One region of the Ectopseudomonas oleovorans genome, then DNA from elsewhere that is predicted to be linked to it. Evidence: riboswitches for the same ligand, from Rfam matches in the RefSeq annotation. Region 1 holds a riboswitch; each other region holds the start of a gene.

Region 1 (6,738 bases):
CGCAGGGTGCGTACGTCCGCCTTGCCCTGGTTGAGCATGGGTTCGATGGTGAAGGTCATGCCTTCGCGTAGCGTCAGGCCGGTGCCGGGTTTGCCCCAGTGCAGGACTTCGGGTGGCTCATGCATTTCCTGGCCGATGCCGTGGCCGCAGTAGTCACGAACCACCGTATAGCCGTGGGCGCGAGCGTGCCGTTCGATGGCATGACCGATATCGCCGAGGCGGGCGCCGGGTTTGACGGCTTCGATGCCTTTGCACATCGCTTCATAGGTCACGCGGGCGAGCTGACGCGCCTGGTCCGAGACCTCGCCGATCAGGTAGGTCTTGCTCGAATCGGCGATGTAGCCGTTCTTTTCCAGGGTGATGTCGAAATTCACCAGATCGCCATCGCGCAGGATATCGTCGGTGCTGGGTACGCCATGGCACACCACCTCGTTGCGCGACGTGTTCATGGCGTAGGCGAAACCATACTGCCCCTTGCTCGCCGGGCGTGCCTTGAGTTCGTTCACGATATAGTTATCCACAAGGTCGTTGACCTGCAGAGTGGACATGCCGAGCAGATTCAGGCGATCCAGATAACCGAAGACGGACGCCAGCAGCCGGCCGGATTCCGCCATCAGGGCAATCTGCGCGGGCGTCTTGCTCATGACGCATCCGCCATTCTTGGCGGAACCACCAGGCCGGCGGCACGCATCTCGGCGGCCATGACCTCGTTGAAACTCAGGGTCGGGTTCATCTCGCAGAGCATGCCGATACGAATCCAAAAGCCTGCCTGGGCATTGATGGAACGGCTGGAGACGCTGCTCGCCCGGCGGATTTGGTCATGCAGTTCGTCATCGATATTGACGATGCCCATGGAAACTTCCTCGTATATGTTTCGTATATGAATCATATAGAGCTTCCCCGTAAATTTCATCCGGTATGCGCTGAGTCTGATGGCCGTCAGCGCCGCTTAGTGCTTCGATCCCTTAAACTGGGCGGTAAATCCGCTGGCTGGCCCGGTTCAGAGTCGGCTCGTTGGAGTCATGTGTAGAGGAGAGAGGATGAAGCGCGCAGATGTGAAACGCAGATCGGACCAAGGGGTGCTGTTCGACACCCAGGTCATGGTCAACCCGGCCAATACGGCCGAATGGATCGTGTTCTTCAAGAAGGACGCAGGTCGCAGTTTCTTTCTGGTGGACGAAGCCGAGCAGGTGGAGAGCTTCTCCAACCTAAACGAATTGATGGTGGAATTGCGTGCGTTGGGTATCAAACGGGTGGAAGTACAGCTCTGAGCAGTTGCTCACAGTTGGCGTGGATCAAGCTGTGGATATCCTAGTGACAGTTGGCTGAAACCCTTGAAAATAGGGCTCTACAGCCAGTTGTACAGAAAGTGCTCGCCAGCTCGCCCACTATCCACAGGGTGATTGGATAAGTCGCTTCCTATGCTGTTGATAAGGCTCTGAAAGCCGCACGAAGAAAGGCTTTCAGCGCTTTGTACGGTTTATCGCCAGGGTTCAGGCACTGCCGGGGCGGTAGAGGTGCCGATGCGCTGCGTCATACAGCGCAGATTCCGCAAAGGCGCCTGGATCGAGCACGCGGCCGACCAGGATCAGCGCCGTGCGGCGGAAGTCTTTGGCGGCGACCCTTTCTTCGATATCGCTCAGTGTGCCCAGCACCCAGTCCTGATCCGGCCAGCTCGCCCTGTGGATAACCGCGATGGGGCAGTCGGCGCCATAGTGCGGCAGCAGTTCTTCGACGATGGCCGGTAGATGGCGCACACCGAGGTGGATGGCCAGGGTTGCGCGGTGTCGCGCCAGGTCGTGTAGTTGCTCGCCCTCGGGCATCGGCGAGGAGGTGCCGTAGCGGGTGAGGATCACCGTCTGAGCAATGCCGGGTAGGGTCAGCTCGGATTCCAGCAACGCCGCACAGGCAGCGGTGGCAGTGACCCCGGGAATGATCTCGAAGGGAATGCCGAGCGTGCGCAGTTCGCGAATCTGTTCGCCAGTGGCGCCGTATAGCGACGGGTCGCCCGAGTGCACGCGGGCCACGTCCAGGCCGCGTTCATGGGCCTGGCGTAGCAGCGTGATGATCTCGCCCAGGTGCAGCTCGGCGGTGTTGACTACCTGCTCGGCGCTGTGACCCTGCAGCACGGCTTCGGGCACCAGCGAGCCGGCATAGAGAATCACCGGGCAGCTGTGGATAAGTCGCTGGCCCTTGACGGTGATCAGTTCAGGATCGCCGGGGCCGGCACCGATAAAGTAGACAGTCATGCAGGTTCTCTATCGAAGGTGGCCAGTGCACAGGTGGCGCTGGCGCTGCGGGTTTTCTCTCCGAGCAGGCAGGGCGATGTGCCCAGGCGCGCTGCCAATGCCAAGGCACAAGGCTCCGCTACGGCGGGACTGCCTGTGGCTGCTTGAGTCAATGCACTGCCGGCGGTCATGGCTTGATAGGTGCTCAGTTGCTCGGGTGCGAAGAACACCAGCTCCAGGGCCAGGTGCTCGGCCAGGCCGTGCAGGCCGGCTTCGTCGCGCTTGTGAGCGATGCTGGCCAGGGCGGCGAGGTTGTTCACCGTCAACTCATGCAAAGCCAGGCTGTGGATAAGCAGGTCGAGCAGCTCGTCCTGGCTGCAGCCACGGCGGCACCCCAACCCGGCGACGACCAGTGTCGTTGAGGCGGATAGGCGATCTGAGGGGGTCGGCAACATGAGTGATGTTCGGGCTGTGCGGTGGCGTAGCTCATCATGGCACCTGCCAACGGTCAACCGCGATTGACCGGCCGCTGCGGCCTGCGTAGCCTTCTCGCTTTCGAGGTTCTTCCCGGCATGGCGCCGGGGAGCTAAGAGGGAACAGGGTGATGCCCTGGCTGCCCCCGCAACTGTAAACGGTTATGCCCTTCGTTAGACCACTGCCAACCGGCGGGAAGGTGAAGGGATGCGCGTAGCGCAAGCCGTGAGCCAGGAGACCTGCCTCGACTGACTAGCCACTTGCTCGGACGGGGTGATCCGACGCGGCCAGCACGCCCTTGCGTGCTCGCCTGCGCGTACCCGTCCGCCGAACTTACCGACGCCACGGGGCCCGCCATGAAAACCCTCGCCAAACTGCCTGTCACCATCGTCACCGGTTTTCTCGGTGCCGGCAAAACCACTCTGCTGCGTCACCTGCTGGCCAATGCCGGCGGCCGTCGTATCGCGGTGATCGTCAACGAGTTCGGCGAGCTTGGCATCGATGGCGAAATCCTCAAGCAATGCTCCATCGGCTGCAGCGAGGAGGAGGCCAATGGCCGTGTTTTCGAACTGGCCAACGGCTGCCTGTGCTGCACCGTGCAGGAAGAATTCTTCCCGGTGATGCGCGAGCTGGTGGCGCGCCGTGGCGATCTTGACCATATCCTCATCGAGACCAGCGGCCTCGCGCTGCCCAAACCGCTGGTACAGGCCTTCAACTGGCCAGAAATCCGTAACGCCTGCACGGTCGATGCGGTGATTACCGTGGTAGACAGCCCGGCAGTGATCGCCGGCACCTTCGCCGCCTTCCCCGATCAGGTGGACGAGCAGCGCAAGCTCGACCCCAACCTGGATCATGAATCGCCGCTGCACGAACTGTTCGCCGACCAGTTGGCCAGCGCCGACCTGGTGATCCTCAACAAGGCCGATCTGCTCGACGCCGAGGCACTGGCCGCCGTGCGCGCCGAGGTGGCCGAAGAGCTGCCGCCGGCAGTCAAGGTGATCGAGGCGCACGGCGGCGAACTGCCGCTGGACGTGCTACTCGGCCTGAACAGCGAAACCGAGCTGCATATCGACAGCCGTCGCACCCACCATGACGATGAAGACGAAGACCACGATCATGAGGAATTCGACTCGTTCCACGTGGAACTACCGGAAACAGAGGAGGCGCGCCTGCTGGCTGCGTTGAAGGACGCTGTGGCCAAGTACGGCATCCTGCGTGTGAAAGGCTTCGCTGCCATCCCTGGCAAACCCATGCGTCTGCTGGTGCAGGGCGTTGGCCAGCGTTTCGACCGCCACTTCGACCGCGCCTGGCAGGCCGACGAGCCGCGCCTGAGCCGCCTGGTGGTGATCGGCCAGCAGCTCGACCGCGCGGCTATCGAAGCCGAGCTGAAGGCGGCGCTGGCTTGATAATGATCGCCCGCAAGCGGGCTCCTACACACCCTGTAGGAGCCCGCTTGCGGGCGATGTACTTGGATTCGTAGATGCACTTACTGCGCACCCAACCCGGCGCTCAACTGCCGGCAGACAGCATCGCCGACCTCGGCCAGACGCCTGCCGATCTGGTGATCCTGTGCACGGGTGATTCGCACCTTTCCCTGTTAGCCGAAGCCGCCCGGCAACTGCCGGACGACTACCCCAGTCTGCGTCTGGCCAGCCCGGCGCAACTGAGCAACAACGCCTCGGTGGATTATTACGTCGAGCAGGTGCTGCAGCATGCCAAGGTCATCCTGATCTCGGTGCATGGCGGCGTGAGCTACTGGCGCTACGGCGTCGAGCGTCTGGTTGAGCTGGGTGCGCGCGGTGCCACGGTGATCATGGTGCCGGGCGACGACAAGCCCGACCCGGAGCTGAATGCCCTTGGCAACGTCGCCGAAGAAGACAGCCAGCGCCTGTGGCAATACCTGCGCCAGGGCGGGCTGAATAACGCCCGCCAGCTGTTTCGCTGCATCGGCAGTCGTTGGTTGGGGCGTGGCGACAGTTGGCAGGAGCCGCAGCCGCTGCCGCGTGTCGGTCTCTATCACCCGCAGTGCAGCCTGGCGACGCTGGCCGCCTGGCAGGCGCAGTGGCGACCGGACGCGCCTGTGGTGGCGCTGCTGTTCTATCGCAACCATGTGCAGTCGGCGAACACCGTCTTCGTCGATACCTTCTGCCAGCACCTGTTCGGCCAGGGCCTTAACCCGCTACCCATTGCTGTGGCCAGCCTCAAGGAACCTGCCTGCCTGGATCAGGTGCAGGCCTGGCTGGATGACACCGACGCCGCGCTGATCATCAACACCACCGGCTTCGCCCTATCCAACCCCGAGGCGCCGCAGGCGCGGGTCTTCCGCCGCGATATCCCGGTACTGCAGGCCATCTGCTCGCTGGACAACCACGCGCAGTGGCAGGCCAGCACTCAGGGCCTGGGCTCGCGTGACCTGGCCATGCATGTGGTGTTGCCCGAGCTGGATGGCCGGCTGATCGGCACCGCCATCAGCTTCAAGGGGCTGGCCTGGCGTAGCGAGCGCAGCCAGAGCGACGTGGTGTGCTACCAGGCGCATGAGTCGGGCATGGCTTATGTCGCTGAACTGGCAGGTAAATGGTGTCAGTTGGCGATCAAAAGCAACGATCAGAAGCGAATCGGCCTGATCCTGGCCAACTACCCGACTCGCGATGGCCGCATCGGCAACGGCGTCGGCCTGGATACGCCGGCCGCCGCGCTGAATATCCTCCTCGCCCTGCAGTCCCAGGGCTATCCGGTGGATAACCTACCGGACAGCGGCACCGCACTTGTCCACAGCCTGCTCGGCGGTGTCACCAACGACCTCGACGGCCTGGATACGCGCCCCTGTGCGCAAAGCCTGGCGTTGGACGACTATCTGAAGTTTTTCCACAGCCTGCCGGCGGCCAACCAGCAGGCGGTGCGCGAGCGCTGGGGCGAGCCGCAGGCCGACCCGATGTTCCGCAGCGGGCGGATGATGGTCGCTGGCCTGCGCTTCGGCCTGACCTTCGTCGGCATCCAGCCGGCACGCGGTTATCAACTGGACCCGGCAGCGGTGTATCACGACCCCGATCTGGTGCCGCCGCATGGCTATATCGCCTTCTACGCCTGGCTGCGCACGGCGTTCGTCGCCGACGCGCTGATCCATGTCGGCAAGCACGGCAATCTGGAGTGGCTGCCGGGTAAGAGCGTCGGCCTCTCCGAGGGCTGCTGGCCGCAGGCGCTGATCGGCCCGCTGCCCAACGTCTATCCCTTTATCGTCAACGATCCGGGCGAGGGCGCGCAGGCCAAGCGACGCACCCAGGCAGTGATCATCGACCACCTGATGCCGCCGCTGACTCGTGCCGAAAGCTATGGCCCGCTACGCGATCTGGAGCGCCTGGCCGACGAATACTATGACGCCAGCCAGCTCGACCTGCGCCGAGCCGTGGAGCTGCGTGGCGAGATTCTGGCCAAGGTGCGCGAGGCCAGCCTCGACCGCGAACTGGGTCTGCAACTTAACGATGACGGCGACAGCTGGTTGCCGCAGCTCGACGCCTACTTGTGCGACCTCAAGGAATCGCAGATTCGCGATGGCCTACATGTGTTCGGTGAGTCGCCGACTGGCCAGCTGCGCCGCGACACCCTGCTGGCGCTGCTGCGCATTCCCCGTGGTGATGGCCAGGGCGCCAATGCCAGCTTGCTGCGCGCGCTGGCCCGTGGCCTGGAGCTGGGCCTCGATCCGCTCGATTGCGACATGGGCCAACCCTGGGATGGGGCGCGTCCACAGGCGCTGCAGGCTGTGGATAACAGCCTGTGGCGTACCTTCGGCGATACCCGTGAGCGCCTGGAGCTGCTGGCGCTGAGACTGATCGAGCAGCGTCTGGCGGGGGTGACCTGCGGCGACTTCGGCGCCGAGGTGGCGCTGATTCTCGACGGCCTGGCCGAGCATATCGCGCCTTTGCTGGATGCCTGTGGCGACGCCGAGATGGGCGGCTTGCTGGCGGCGCTGGAGGGACGTTTCGTGCCCGCTGGGCCGAGTGGCGCACCGAGTCGCGGGCGCCTCGATGTGCTGCCCACC
Region 2 (6,738 bases), on a different contig from region 1:
CGGGCGAGCCGGCGCCTTCGACCAGCACCAGTTCATGGCGCTCCAGCAACCGTGCATGGGATTCCAGTACCGCTGCCATGGCCACCGGCTTGTAGCCGTGATAGGTCAGCGCCTGCATGTTGCCGATGGCGCGACCGTGGATGATCACCTGGGCACCCATGTCGCTGTTGGGCTTGAGCAGCACCGGGTTCATGTCGGTGTGCGGCTCCAGGCCGGCGGCCTGTGCCTGCACCGCCTGCGCGCGGCCGATCTCGCCGCCGTCGGCGGTCACGGCGGAATTGAGTGCCATGTTCTGTGGTTTGAACGGTGCCACGGAAATGCCCTGGCGCCGCGCCCAGCGGCACAGTGCCGTCACCAGCGTGCTCTTGCCGGCGTCGGAGGTGGTGCCCTGCACCATCAAGGTCGGCATCAGGGCGTTTCCTCGAGGTTCGCCAGCATCGGCGCGCACTCAAGCAGCCCCTGCTCCAGACGCAACCAGCCACATTCGTCGGCCGGCAGGCCGAAGCGCAGGCTGTCCAGCTCGGCGAACAGCCGCACCAGAATGCCGCGCCGCGCCAGCAGCTCGGCGCAGGGCACGGCGCGACGGGTGCAGCAGAACTGGAACAGCGATGAGCCACCGGTCGACGGCAAGCCACAGTCACGCAGCAGCGCCTTGAGGCGCTCGCCGTCAGCCAGCAGGCGCTCACGCTGGCGGCGCTGCCCCTCACCATCGACCAACAAGCTGAGCGCCACGCTGCGCGCCGGGCCGCTGACGGCCCAGGGCCCGAGCAGCGCCTCCAGCTCATCCAGCAAGGCCTGTGCGGCCAGGACAAAGCCCAGACGCAGACCGGCCAGGCCGAAGAACTTGCCGAACGAGCGCAGCACGATCAGCCCCGGCATGTCGCTGTAGGCGGCCAGGCTGTGCTCCGGCGTGCAATCGATGAAGGCTTCGTCGACCACCAGCCAGCCGCCGCGCTCGGCCAGTTCATTGTGCCAGTCGAGCAGGCGCGCCGGCTCGATCAGGCGGCCGGTCGGATTGTTCGGGTTGACCACCAGCAACACATCCAGGTGCGGCAGCGCGCGATGCACCGAACCCTCGCTCAGCTTGATCACCCGATGCCCCTCACGTCGCCAGGCGGCAGCGTGCTCGGCATAGGTCGGTGCGAGGATACCCACGCTGCTGTGCGCGCGCAGACGTGGCAGGGCCTGGATCGCCGCCTGCGAGCCTGCTACCGGTAGCAGGCTGACGGCGCCGTAATAATCGCGCGCGGCCTGCTCCAGGCCATCGTCCGTTTCAGGCAGGCGCGCCCAGGCCGAACCAGGGACGGCCGGCAGATCCCAACCGTAGGGTGCAACCCCGGTGGACAGATCCAGCCAGTCCTCCAGCGGGATGCCATAGCGCTGCGACGCTGCGCGCAGACGACCTCCATGTTCAAGCACCCAGCACCTCCCAGACGATCAGGCATAACAGCCACAAGCCAACCCCAGCGATAACCCTGTTCATCGCCCGTTCGATATCCCGCGCCCGCGGCGGTGGGCCTTCGCCCAGTTGTGGGCGTTCATGCACCTCGCCGTGATACTCCGCTGCACCGCCCAGACTAATGGCCAGGCTTCCGGCACCAGCGGCCATAACAGGGCCAGCATTGGGACTGTCCCACAAGGGCGCCTGCCGGCGCCAGCAGCGCAGGGCCAGGGCAGTACGCCCAAGCAGCGCATAGGTCAGCGCCACCAGGCGCGCCGGGATGTAATTGAGCACATCATCGATCTTCGCCGCGGCCCAGCCAAAACGCTCGAAGCGTTCGTTGCGATAGCCCCACATGGCATCGAGCGTGTTGCTCAGACGGTACAAGACGACGCCCGGCGCGCCAGCGACGATGAACCAGAACAAGGCGGCGAACACGGCGTCGGAGCCGTTCTCCAGCACCGATTCGGTGCCAGCACGGGCCACCCCGGTTGCGTCCAGCTCGGCGGTATTACGGCTGACCATCCAGCCGACGCGCTCACGCGCAAGCCGCAGATCACCCAGACGCAGCGCGCGGGCCACCGGCTGCGCATGCTCGTACAGGCTGCGCAGGCCAAGGGCGAAGTACAGAGCGAAGATCTCCACCGCCCAGCCAAGCGAGGTCAGGTGCACCAACAGCCAGGTAAGCAGGGTCAGCGGCAGCACCGCCAGGCACCAGGCCGTTACGCCATGGCTGCGCCAGCCGCCACCGGCCGGGTTGAAGCGCTGCTCCAGGCGCCCTGCCAGGCGACCGAAGGCGACCAGCGGATGCGCGCGCCTGGGCTCGCCCAGCACGGCGTCCAGCGCCACGCCGACGCAGGTGATCAGCGCCAGGCTCATCGTTCACTCACCAGATGATCCCCATCGATTCTCGAACAACAACTCCGATAGCGGTCGGGGCGTGGCCCAACCCTCCTCCACCAGCATCGGCTTTTCGTAAAAGGCCTGAACCGGCCCCAGGCACAGCAGCGCTACCGGCTTGCTACCGGCCGGCATGCCCAACAATGCGGCCACCGCTTCGGGGTCGAACAACGATACCCAACCGAGCCCGAGCCCTTCGGCACGCGCAGCCAGCCACAGATTCTGAATGGCGCAGGCCACCGAGGCCATATCCATTTCCGGCAGGGTGCGTCGTCCAAAGACATGCGCGTCGCGGCCCTCCATCAGCGCCACCGCCAGTAGCTCGGCGCAGTCGCGAATACCTTCGACCTTCAGCCGCATGAACTCGTCACTGCGCTCGCCGAGGGCCTCGGCAGTGCGCACCCGCTCGGCCTCCACCAGCTCATGAATGGACTCACGCAGTTGCGGGTCACTGACGCGCACAAAGCGCCAAGGCTGCATAAGGCCAACGCTCGGCGCGTGGTGGGCGGCTTCGAGCAGCCGCGCCAGGACCTCGGCTGGCACCTCGCCGCCGCTGAAATGACGCATATCGCGGCGCTCGGCGATGGCGCGATACACCGCCGCGCGCTCCTCATGGCTGAAGGCATGCTCGCTCATGGACGTAACAGCGCGGCGGCCGCCTCCGGGTTGGACGGCAGGTAGAAGTGGATATAGCTGGCCGTGAGTCGCCTCAGGCGATAAACCGCCTCAGCCACCGGCTTGCCGTTCGGGCAGCGACCGAGCGCCAGAGGCTGCAAGGGACTTTCCAGCCGCGAGTGATGGTAACTGTGGCCACGTAGCTCGCCTTCGGGCAGCGTCACCTGCTGCAAGGCCAGGGCGGTCAGCCGTGGCTGCAAGGCGGCGCTGCCCGCCAGCAGGCCGAGCATGCGCCCGCTGGCACCTTGCTTGTCGCGCAGTTCATCAAGCAGATAGAGCATGCCGCCACATTCGGCGAGCAAGGGTTTGCCGGCCTGGTGATGAGCACGAATCGCCGCGGCCATGGGCTGGTTGCCCTCCAGCTCGGCCAGGTACAGCTCCGGATAACCGCCCGGCAGATAAAGGCTGTCCACCTGCGGCAGCTCACGATCAGCGAGCGGTGAGAAGTAATGCAGCTCAGCGCCGAGCGCCTGCAACAGATCGAGATTGGCCTGATAGAGAAAGGCGAACGCCGCGTCGCGCGCCACGCCGATGCGTACCCCAGCCAACAGCGGCGCCAGCTCATCGAACTGCGGCGCGGCGAAGCTCACCGCAGGCGGCAGGTCGACGTTGGCACTGGCCGCCAGCGCATCGGCCGCGGCGTCCAGGCGTGCATCCAGATCGGCCAACTCGCCGGCCTGCACCAGCCCCAGATGGCGGCTGGGCAACTCCACCGCGGCGCTACGCGGCAAGGCGCCAAACCAGCGAATGCTCGCTGGCAGCGCATCACGCAGGATATCGCCGTGGCGCGTGCTGGCAACGCGGTTACCGAGCACCCCGGCAAAGGGCAAGTTAGGCTGGAAGGTGGCAAGCCCGTGGGCCAGGGCGCCGAAGGTCTGCGCCATCGCCGCACCGTCGATCACCCCCAGCACCGGCACGCCAAAGTGGCGTGCCAGATCGGCCGCCGAGGGTTTGCCGTCGAACAGGCCCATCACCCCTTCGATCAGGATCAGGTCCGCCTCGCCGGCGGCCTGCCACAGCAGTCGGCGACTTTCCGCCTCACCGACCATGGCCAGATCGAGCTGATACACCGGCGCGCCACTGGCGCGGGCGTGGATCATCGGATCGAGAAAGTCCGGGCCGCATTTGAACACCCGAACCCGCCGCCCCTGACGCGTATGCAGGCGCGCCAGCGCGGCGGTGACGGTGGTCTTACCCTGACCGGAAGCTGGTGCGGCGATCAATAGTGCCGGACAGTGACGTGTGGTCATCAGAATTCGATGCCCTTCTGTGCTTTTACCCCGGACTTGAATGCGTGCTTGACCATGCTCATGTCGGTGACGGTGTCAGCCGCCTCGATCATCCCAGGCAAGGCGCCGCGCCCGGTCACCACCACATGCTGCAACAGCGGCCGGGCTTCGATATCGGCCAGCACCGCGTCCAGTTCGAGGTAGCCATGCTTGAGGGCTATGTTCAGCTCGTCCAGCAGCACCAGGCCGACCGACTCATCACTGAGCAGGCGCTGGGCCACCGCCCAGGCTTGCTGAGCCTTGGCGATATCACGCTGGCGATCCTGGGTTTCCCAGGTGAAGCCTTCGCCCATCACGTGATAGCTGACTTCCTCGGGAAAACGGCGGAAGAAGGTTTCTTCACCGGTGCTGGCCGCACCCTTGATGAACTGCACCACGCCGACCTTGATGCCATGACCCAGGGCGCGCGCGACCATGCCGAAGGCGCTGCTGCTCTTGCCCTTGCCATTGCCGCTGTGCACCAGCAGCAGGCCGTATTCATCCTGGGCCTGGGCGATCTTTTCGTCGATCAGGGCTTTCTTGCGTTGCATGCGCGCCTTGTGGCGGGCATCGCGGTCGGTCGATTCGCTCATGCTGTGCTCCTGTACGTCAGGCACCCGCGCCGCCTGTTCATCGAACAGTACGAACGGCAATGAGGAAGAATCGCGATGATCCGCACGCACTCATCCAGGCGCCAATGGCTGGTCAGGCGAGCGGAAGACGAAAAAACACGAACACCCCGGTCAAACCGGAGCGTTAGCCGGACAGCGCCCTCCGCGATGCCGTGAAACTGCGACAGGCCGGTCTCCGGGCTTGTGAGCGAACCATGGGTTCGACGCCGCGCCTTCCCGTGCATAGCACAGTGGCTTTGCAGACTGCGTGAAAACTACTGCGCTCGGCCATGCGGCGTTAAAAACAGTCTCGTGCGCGAGTCCGATCAAAATGCTCATTTACAGCTCGTAAAGTCGAGCGCGACTCCGACCATTTTTCGCCTGTTTTTGCCTTGCCTGACCTTCGCTCGCTACGTTTTCACACGGTCTGCTTAAGCAGCGTTTGACTCACCTACCGTTGCGGGGGCAGCGCCGGCATTGGAACCGGCTTCCCTGTTTCACCCCTTGGCCGCCACTCACAGCGACTCGGGGCACCTGAAGCAAGGCGCGCAGGGTAGAGGCTGGCAGCCCTGCGCGTCAACGCCAACGCCACTCAATGCCTGGGTGTGAAACCTGGCGGTTTGTTCGCCAGCCACTCGACGAAGGTACGCAGGCGCTCATCTCCCAACAAGGCCTCGCGACTGTTGAAGGTCAGCGCCAGCTCCTTTTCACTGAACAGCCGGTGGATCTGGTTATGACAAGCACGGCAGAGCCACAGCGTGGCGGTAATTCGTTCCTGACGAGGATACCGCCTCTGTACGTAAGCCTTGTCGTGTAGTGACTTGGGAATCAGGTGATGGCGGGTCAAGGCCACAGGCCGTGCACAAAACTCGCAGGCCTCAGGTTGAGGCGGCAGGCGAATGGGGTCGGCCATAAACGAAAGCTCAGGGGTTGCGAGCAAGCTCTGGAGTGATAACACGCTTGGCGTCGAGATAGACACGCTGCCAGTAGACGTTATCGAGGCTGTCCAGACGAACCGTGCCACCACTGGACGGCGCATGCACGAAACGCCCATCCCCCACATAGATACCGGCATGACTGACAGCGCGCCCGCCATTGGTGGCGAAGAACACCAGATCACCACTTTGCAGGGCGTCACGACGAACATCTGGCGTACGCATCGCACTCAGCTCACGAGTAGAACGCGGCAGGCTGATGCCAGCGGCATCACGATAGACATAGCCGATCAGGCCACTGCAGTCGAAACCGCCATCCGGTGTATTACCACCGTAGCGATAGGGTGTTCCAACCAGGCCAAGCGCGCGAAACAGCACATCTTCGGCACCGCCCTGATAGGACGAAGAAGCAATTGGCGGCGTGTAGGCAGGCTGAGGAGAAGGGGCGCGACTGCTACAGGCACTCAGTAGCAGAACAAGAGAAATTACAGCGACACGGGTCGTGACGGGCATAAGCGAGGCGATCCTGAGCCTGAATGCGCCCTACTCTGCCCGAGACACGACGAACGGCGCAACCCTGGGGTTACGCCGTGAAACATCAGGGATGACGCCTGGCTGCGACTTGATCGTCCACTGGCGCCAGCGCCAGTACGCGCTTGGCTTGCAGGTAGCTGCGATTCCAGTAACTGTCATCCAGGCTATCGATGCGCACACCACCGCTGCGGCTGCTGCTGGAGTGGATGAACTGATCATCACCCAGGTAGATGCCGGCATGACTGACGCGACCACGACCACGATCATTGAACAGGATCAGATCACCCGGTTCCAGATCGGCGCGCGCCACCTTCGGCGCATCGAGGTTGATCAGCTCACGCGTGGAACGCGGCAGTTCCAGGCCGACTTCCTCG
Region 3 (6,738 bases), on a different contig from region 1:
ATTACCCAGGCGCACGGCTATGCGCCTCCGAAACTCGCTGATTTGCCCGAGAGGCGCGCCTCTGCTAGTGTCGCGCCGTTTCTACGCTTCCCGAGACCCGCACCATGGCCCGCAAGAAAGCCGCCCCCGACTTCGAACACTCCCTCGCCGAACTGCAGACGCTGGTCGAGCGCCTGGAGAGCGGCGAGCTGTCGCTGGAAGACTCGCTGACTGCTTTCGAGCAGGGCATCGGCCTGACCCGCGAATGCCAGGCCGCGCTGGCTCAGGCCGAGCAGAAGGTGCAGATACTGCTCGAGCGCGATGGTGAGTTGCAGCCCACCCCCTTCGATACGGACGAGCCCGCATGATTGCGGCGTATCAGAAGCGCTGCCAGAGTCGCGTCGATACCGCTCTGGAACAGCTGTTCCAAGCACCGCGCGCAGAACTCGAGCGCCTCTACCAGGCCATGCGCTACAGCGTGATGAACGGCGGCAAGCGCGTGCGCCCGCTGCTGGTCTATGCCGCTTGCGAGGCTCTCGAAGGTGATCTCGAACGTGCCGATGGCGCTGCCTGTGCGGTGGAGCTGATCCATGCCTACTCGCTGGTGCATGACGATCTGCCGGCGATGGACGATGACGACCTGCGTCGCGGTCAGCCGACCACCCACAAGGCCTTCGACGAAGCCAGTGCCATCCTTGCTGGCGATGGTCTGCAAAGCCTGGCCTTCGAAGTGCTCGCCGACCACCGGCGCAATCCGCAGGATGCCGAGACGCGCCTGCAGATGATCGAGTTGCTGAGCCAGGCTGCAGGCCCGGCCGGCATGGTCGGCGGTCAGGCCATCGACCTTGGCTCGGTCGGCCGGAGGCTCGACCAGCAGGCGCTGGAAGTGATGCACCGGCACAAGACCGGCGCGCTGATCGAAGCCAGCGTGGCGCTCGGCGCCCTGGCCAGTGGCAACATCGACGAGCTCGCGCACAAGGCCCTGTTGCAATACGCCCGCGCCATCGGCCTGGCCTTCCAGGTACAGGACGACATCCTCGACGTGGAGAGCGACACCGCCACCCTGGGCAAGACGCAGGGCAAGGACGAAGCCCACGACAAGCCCACCTACCCCGCCCTGCTTGGCCTCGACGCCGCCAAGGACTACGCACTGGAACTGCGCGACCAGGCCCTGCACGTGCTGTGCCCGTTCGGCAACAGCGCCGAACCGCTGCGCGAGCTGGCGCGCTACATCGTCGAACGACGCAACTAGGCCGCTGCTGTGGGAGCGGCTTCAGCCGCGATAGCCACCCCGCTCCATCATTATCATCTATGACCGCATGATCGCCGCATAAGGCTTGCTTTACCCCTGCGACCAGCCTCCTAAGATGGCTCCATAACGACATGACGTCCGGAGCCGCCATGCCCTTCCCCGCCCTACCGATCGCCAACCGCGGCGAGATCGCCATCCGTATCGCCCAGGCCTGCGCCGACCTCGGTATTCGCAGCGTGGCGGTATATGCCGAAGATGACGGAACCTGCCTGCACACACGCAAGGCCGACCAGGCCGTTGCGCTGGCTGGACGCGGCCTCAATGCGGCGCCGCGTCCGACCCGGCGCGACGGCAAGAAACGTCCCTTCGTCGACACCTGGTAAGGAATTGGCTATATCCGCGTTAGCTGTTGCCAAGCAGTTCCGGGGAAGGTTCGGAGCCTTGTAGGGAGCGCCGCCCGGCCCACCCTACGGCCCTTTACCCCCCCAACACTTAACTCAGACATAGCCAAGGAATTATCCATGCACATCGACCATCGCCTGCTCGCCGTTAACGGCATCGAACTGAGCCTGTACAGCGCCGGGCTCGAGCACGGCAAGCCGGTGTGGCTGCTGCATGGTTTCCCGGAATGCTGGTACGCCTGGCATCCACAGATCGAGGCGCTGGCCGCCGCCGGCTACCGGGTGTTCGCCCCGGAGATGCGCGGCTATGGCGCCAGCAGCGCGCCGGCCGATCCGACGGCCTATGACCTGATCACTCTGTGCGGTGATATCCAGGCGGCCATGGACATGCTCGAGCAGCGTGAGGTGGCAGTGATCGGCCATGACTGGGGCGCGCCGGTGGCCTGGCACCTGGCGCTGCGGGAGCCCGAGCGGGTCAAGGTGCTCGGCGCGCTGTCGGTGCCCTTCGGTGGCCGGCCGAAACGCCCCGCCATCGAGATGATGCGCGAGGCCTACGCCGGGCGCTTCCACTACATCCTCTACTTCCAGCAGCCGGGCGTGGCCGAGGCCGAACTGGACGAGGACATCGGCCGCAGCCTGCGCCTGCTGCTCGGCGGCCTCGGCGATGCCCTGCTGGCAACGGACAAACCAGCCAAGGCGCGACTGTTCGACGGCATGCCGGACGACCTGCCACTGCCGGCCTGGTGCAGCGAGGCGATGTTCGCCCACTACCTGCGCACCTTCGAGCGCCACGGTTTTCGCGGCGCACTGAACTGGTACCGCAACTTCGAACGCAACTGGCAAAGCACCGAGCATCTGGCCGGGCTGCAGGTGGAGCAGCCGACGCTGTTCCTGCTCGGGGAAAACGACCCGGTCGGCCGCTTCGAGGCGCCAGCGCTCAAGCGCATGGGCGACAAGGTGCCGCACCTGGAACGCCACGACCTGCCCGGCGCCGGCCACTGGCTGCAGGCCGAATGCGGCGCACGGGTCAGCGCCCTGCTGCTGGATTTCCTCGCACGAAACTACCGGTAACGCCGATGTGGTCAGCAGATTGGGCTGTTTTCCCGGCATCAGGTAAACTGCCGCATCTTTTACACCTATAACGATTCGTCTGATGCCGACCACTTTCCACGAGATCCCCCGCGAGCGCCCGTTGACGCCGCTGCTCGACAGCGCCAACACGCCCGACGAACTGCGCCGCCTGGCCGAAGCGGACCTGGAAACCCTCGCTGACGAACTGCGCCAATACCTGCTCTACAGCGTTGGCCAGAGCGGCGGGCACTTCGGTGCCGGGCTCGGTGTGATCGAGCTGACCATCGCCCTGCACTACGTCTTCGACACCCCCGATGACCGCCTGGTGTGGGACGTCGGCCACCAGGCCTACCCGCACAAGATCCTCACCGGTCGTCGCGAACGCATGGGTACGCTGCGCCAGAAGGACGGCCTGGCCGCCTTCCCGCGACGCAGCGAGAGCGAGTACGACACCTTCGGCGTCGGCCACTCCAGCACCAGCATCAGCGCGGCGCTGGGCATGGCCATCGCGGCCCGTCTCAAGGGCGAGAAGCGCAAGAGCGTGGCGGTGATCGGCGACGGCGCCCTGACCGCCGGCATGGCCTTCGAGGCGCTCAACCACGCCACCGACGTCAACGCCAACATGCTGGTGATCCTCAACGACAACGACATGTCGATCTCCAAGAATGTCGGCGGCCTGTCCAACTACCTGGCCAAGATCATCTCCAGCCGCACCTACGCCAGCATGCGCGAGGGCAGCAAGAAGATCCTCTCGCGCCTGCCCGGCGCCTGGGAAATCGCGCGCAAGGTCGAGGAACACGCCAAGGGCATGCTGGTGCCCGGCACCCTGTTCGAAGAATTGGGCTGGAACTACGTCGGCCCGATCGACGGCCACGACCTGCCCACCCTGGTGACCACCCTGCGCAATATGCGCGACCTCGACGGCCCGCAGTTCCTGCATGTGGTGACCAAGAAGGGCAAGGGTTTCGCCCCGGCCGAGGCTGACCCCATCGGCTATCACGCCATCACCAAGCTGGAACCGGTGACCCCGGTCGCCGCACCGAAGAAACCAAGCGGCCCGAAATACTCCAACGTGTTCGGCCAGTGGCTGTGCGACATGGCCGAGCAGGACGCTCGCCTGGTCGGCATCACTCCGGCGATGAAGGAAGGCTCGGATCTGGTGGCGTTCAGCGAGCGCTTCCCCGAGCGCTACTTCGACGTCGCCATTGCCGAGCAGCACGCCGTCACCCTCGCCGCCGGCATGGCCTGCGAAGGTGCCAAGCCGGTGGTGGCGATCTACTCCACCTTCCTCCAGCGCGCCTATGACCAGTTGATCCACGACGTCGCCGTGCAGCACCTCGATGTGCTGTTCGCCATCGACCGCGCCGGCCTGGTCGGCGAAGACGGTCCGACCCATGCAGGCAGCTTCGACCTGTCTTACCTGCGCTGCATCCCCGGCATGCTGGTGATGACGCCGAGCGACGAGAACGAGATGCGCCGCATGCTCACCACCGGCCACCTGTTCGACGGCCCGGCAGCGGTGCGCTACCCGCGTGGCACCGGCCCCAATGCAGCGCTCGATGCCGGCCTGGAGCCGCTGGAAATTGGCAAGGCGGTGGTGCGCCGCCAGGGCAAGGGCGTCGCCCTGCTGGCCTTCGGCGTGCAACTGGCCGAAGCCCTGCGCGTCGGTGAAACCCTGGATGCCACGGTGGTCGACATGCGCTTCGTCAAGCCGCTGGACGAAGCGCTGCTGCGCGAGCTGGCAGGCAGCCACGAGCTGCTGGTGACCATCGAAGAAAACAGCATCATGGGCGGCGCCGGTAGCGCGGTCAGCGAATTCTTCGCCGCCGAGAACATCCAGCTGCCGATGCTGCACCTGGGCCTGCCCGACTACTACGTCGAGCACGCCAAGCCGAGCCAGATGCTCGCCGAGTGCGGCCTCGACGAAGCAGGGATCGAACGCGCGGTACGTGAGCGTCTGAGTTTGCTTCAGGCCTGAGCATGAAGCCCGCTCATCGCTGAATGAGCGGCGCTTGCTTGTCATTCATATGCGTGCGCACTAAGGTGCGCGCCATTCATGTTCCGCCAGGGTGCGCTGCGCAAGCGGCGTTAAACGGGAAGTCGGTGTAAATCCGGCGCTGCCCCCGCAACGGTAATCGACTGCAAGTGCTGAGCTTGCGCCACGTCCAACAGCCACTGGGCCAAGCCTGAGAAGGCGGACCTGGGTCGAGAGCCCGGAGACCGGCCCAGGCGGTGCGACCGGTGTTGCGGAGGGCAGCACGGTCAAGCGCCGTCCTGCGCTTGCGCCTGCCCTCCTCGACCGTCTGCCGACCGTTGAGGAAAGAGAATGAAACTGTCCCGTCTGGCTCTGGCCATCGCCGTCATGCCAGGTCTCTCGCTGGCCGCCGAGCCCTACGTGGCCGAGCCGCTGGTCGTCACCTCCGGGCGCCTGGCCGAACCGCAAGCGCGGGCCACCGCCGCCACCACGGTGTTCGAGCGGGACGACATCGAACGTCTGCAGGTCAGTAGCGTCGCCGAGTTGCTGGAGCGCGTGCCCGGCCTCAGCGTCGTCCGCACTGGCGGTGCTGGCAGCCAGACGGGTGTGTTCCTGCGCGGCACCAGCACGGCACAAACCCTGGTCCTGGTCGACGGGCAACGTATCGCGGCGGCCTCAAGCGGCACCAGCAGCCTGGAGTTTCTCGCCCCCGAGCAGATCGAGCGTATCGAAGTGGTACGTGGCGCGCGTTCGGCGCTGTATGGCTCCGACGCCATTGGCGGGGTGATTCAGATTTTCACTCGTCAGGGCGATGGCCGCGGCCTCAAGCCTTACGCGCGCCTGGCGGCAGGCAGCGACAGCACGTACCAGCGCAGCCTTGGTCTCGCCGGTGGTGACGAACGTACGCGCTTTAACCTCAGCGCAGCGTTGGACGAGACGGCCGGCATCGACGCCACCCGCGACGGTTTAGGCGCCAACAGCGACGATGACGCCTATCGCAACCGCTCGCTCAGCCTGAATCTGTCGCACAGTTTCAATGACGATCTGCAGGTGGGCTTTAGTGCTCTCGATCAGCGCGGGCAGGTTGAATACGACGATGTTTTTACCGGCCTGCTACCGACAACGGACTTTCAGGTCAGCAGCCTTTCCGGGTTCATCGACGGCCGCCTCAACGACCGCTGGAGCAGCCGCCTGGAAATGGGTCACAGTAAAGACCAGCGCGACACGGGTGATGACTCGCCGCTGGCGTCAACCGATTCATTCTTTACCTATACCACCTATCGCGACTCGGCGAGCTGGGTAAATACCCTGACCCTCACCGACCACCAGCAAATTCTGGCTGGCGCCGACTGGTACGAGGATCGCCTGCACAGCAGCGCAGACTTCGCGGAGGATTCACGCTGGAACCGCGCGGCTTTCGTCCAACACCGCTACAGCGGCGATACATTCTCGACCGAGCTGGGACTGCGCCACGACGATAACCAGCAGTTCGGCAGCGAGAACACCTGGAACGCGGCGCTGACCCTGCCCCTGAACAGGGCCAACGACCTGATCCTGTCGTACAGCGAAGGTTTCAGAGCGCCAACTTTCAATGATCTCTACGATCAGTCGTACGGCAACCCCGACCTGCAAGCCGAGCGCTCCAAGAGCTACGAGCTGCAATGGCGCAGCCGCTACAGCGACACAGGATCGTTGCAGGCTTCCGTGTATCGAACCGAAATCGAAGATGCCATCGTCTTCGACGAAAGCTTCATTCCACAGAACATCCAGACTGCGCGGATCAATGGCTTCGAGGCCGCCGTGCAGCAGGAGCTGTTCGGCTGGCAGGGCAATCTCGCTCTAGCCCTGATCGACCCGCGTGACCGCGACAGCGGCCATACCCTGCTGCGCCGGGCCAAACGCACGCTGAGCCTGGATCTCGACCGCCGCTTTGGCGATGTGTCGGTGGGCGCAGGCTGGCGTGCGATCAGTGGTCGCTATGATGATGCCGACAACGACATCGAGATGAGCGGCTATGGCCTGCTCAGCCTCCGCGCCGCCTGGCAGGCCAATGAGGAACT

The links. Region 1 has a riboswitch for cobalamin ahead of cobW (cobalamin biosynthesis protein CobW). Riboswitches for the same ligand answer to the same signal wherever they lie in the genome.
Region 2: it holds a riboswitch for cobalamin, as region 1 does, so the genes downstream of both, cobO (cob(I)yrinic acid a,c-diamide adenosyltransferase) here and cobW (cobalamin biosynthesis protein CobW) in region 1, are expected to answer to the same signal.
Region 3: it holds a riboswitch for cobalamin, as region 1 does, so the genes downstream of both, N5J71_RS06725 (TonB-dependent receptor domain-containing protein) here and cobW (cobalamin biosynthesis protein CobW) in region 1, are expected to answer to the same signal.

The regions. Positions count from the first base shown of each region.
Region 1 covers NZ_JAOCLK010000024.1:64,315-71,052, reverse strand. The annotation lists gene map (type I methionyl aminopeptidase) at 1-644, opposite strand, end outside; gene N5J71_RS13730 (ParD-like family protein) at 641-853, opposite strand; gene N5J71_RS13725 (hypothetical protein) at 1,041-1,271, shown strand; gene cobM (precorrin-4 C(11)-methyltransferase) at 1,494-2,249, opposite strand; gene N5J71_RS13715 (cobalamin biosynthesis protein) at 2,246-2,683, opposite strand; cobalamin riboswitch at 2,770-2,963, shown strand; gene cobW (cobalamin biosynthesis protein CobW) at 3,059-4,108, shown strand; gene cobN (cobaltochelatase subunit CobN) at 4,183-6,738, shown strand, end outside.
Region 2 covers NZ_JAOCLK010000012.1:61,350-68,087, forward strand. The annotation lists gene N5J71_RS08650 (cobyric acid synthase) at 1-409, opposite strand, end outside; gene cobD (threonine-phosphate decarboxylase CobD) at 409-1,419, opposite strand; gene cbiB (adenosylcobinamide-phosphate synthase CbiB) at 1,412-2,320, opposite strand; gene bluB (5,6-dimethylbenzimidazole synthase) at 2,324-2,977, opposite strand; gene N5J71_RS08670 (cobyrinic acid a,c-diamide synthase CobB) at 2,974-4,266, opposite strand; gene cobO (cob(I)yrinic acid a,c-diamide adenosyltransferase) at 4,266-4,877, opposite strand; cobalamin riboswitch at 5,313-5,448, opposite strand; gene N5J71_RS08680 (hypothetical protein) at 5,488-5,808, opposite strand; gene N5J71_RS08685 (NlpC/P60 family protein) at 5,819-6,343, opposite strand; gene N5J71_RS08690 (C40 family peptidase) at 6,429-6,738, opposite strand, start outside.
Region 3 covers NZ_JAOCLK010000009.1:48,659-55,396, forward strand. The annotation lists gene N5J71_RS06700 (exodeoxyribonuclease VII small subunit) at 105-347, shown strand; gene N5J71_RS06705 (polyprenyl synthetase family protein) at 344-1,231, shown strand; partial or broken gene N5J71_RS06710 (biotin carboxylase N-terminal domain-containing protein) at 1,381-1,557, shown strand; gene N5J71_RS06715 (alpha/beta fold hydrolase) at 1,753-2,703, shown strand; gene dxs (1-deoxy-D-xylulose-5-phosphate synthase) at 2,786-4,681, shown strand; cobalamin riboswitch at 4,754-4,946, shown strand; gene N5J71_RS06725 (TonB-dependent receptor domain-containing protein) at 5,030-6,738, shown strand, end outside.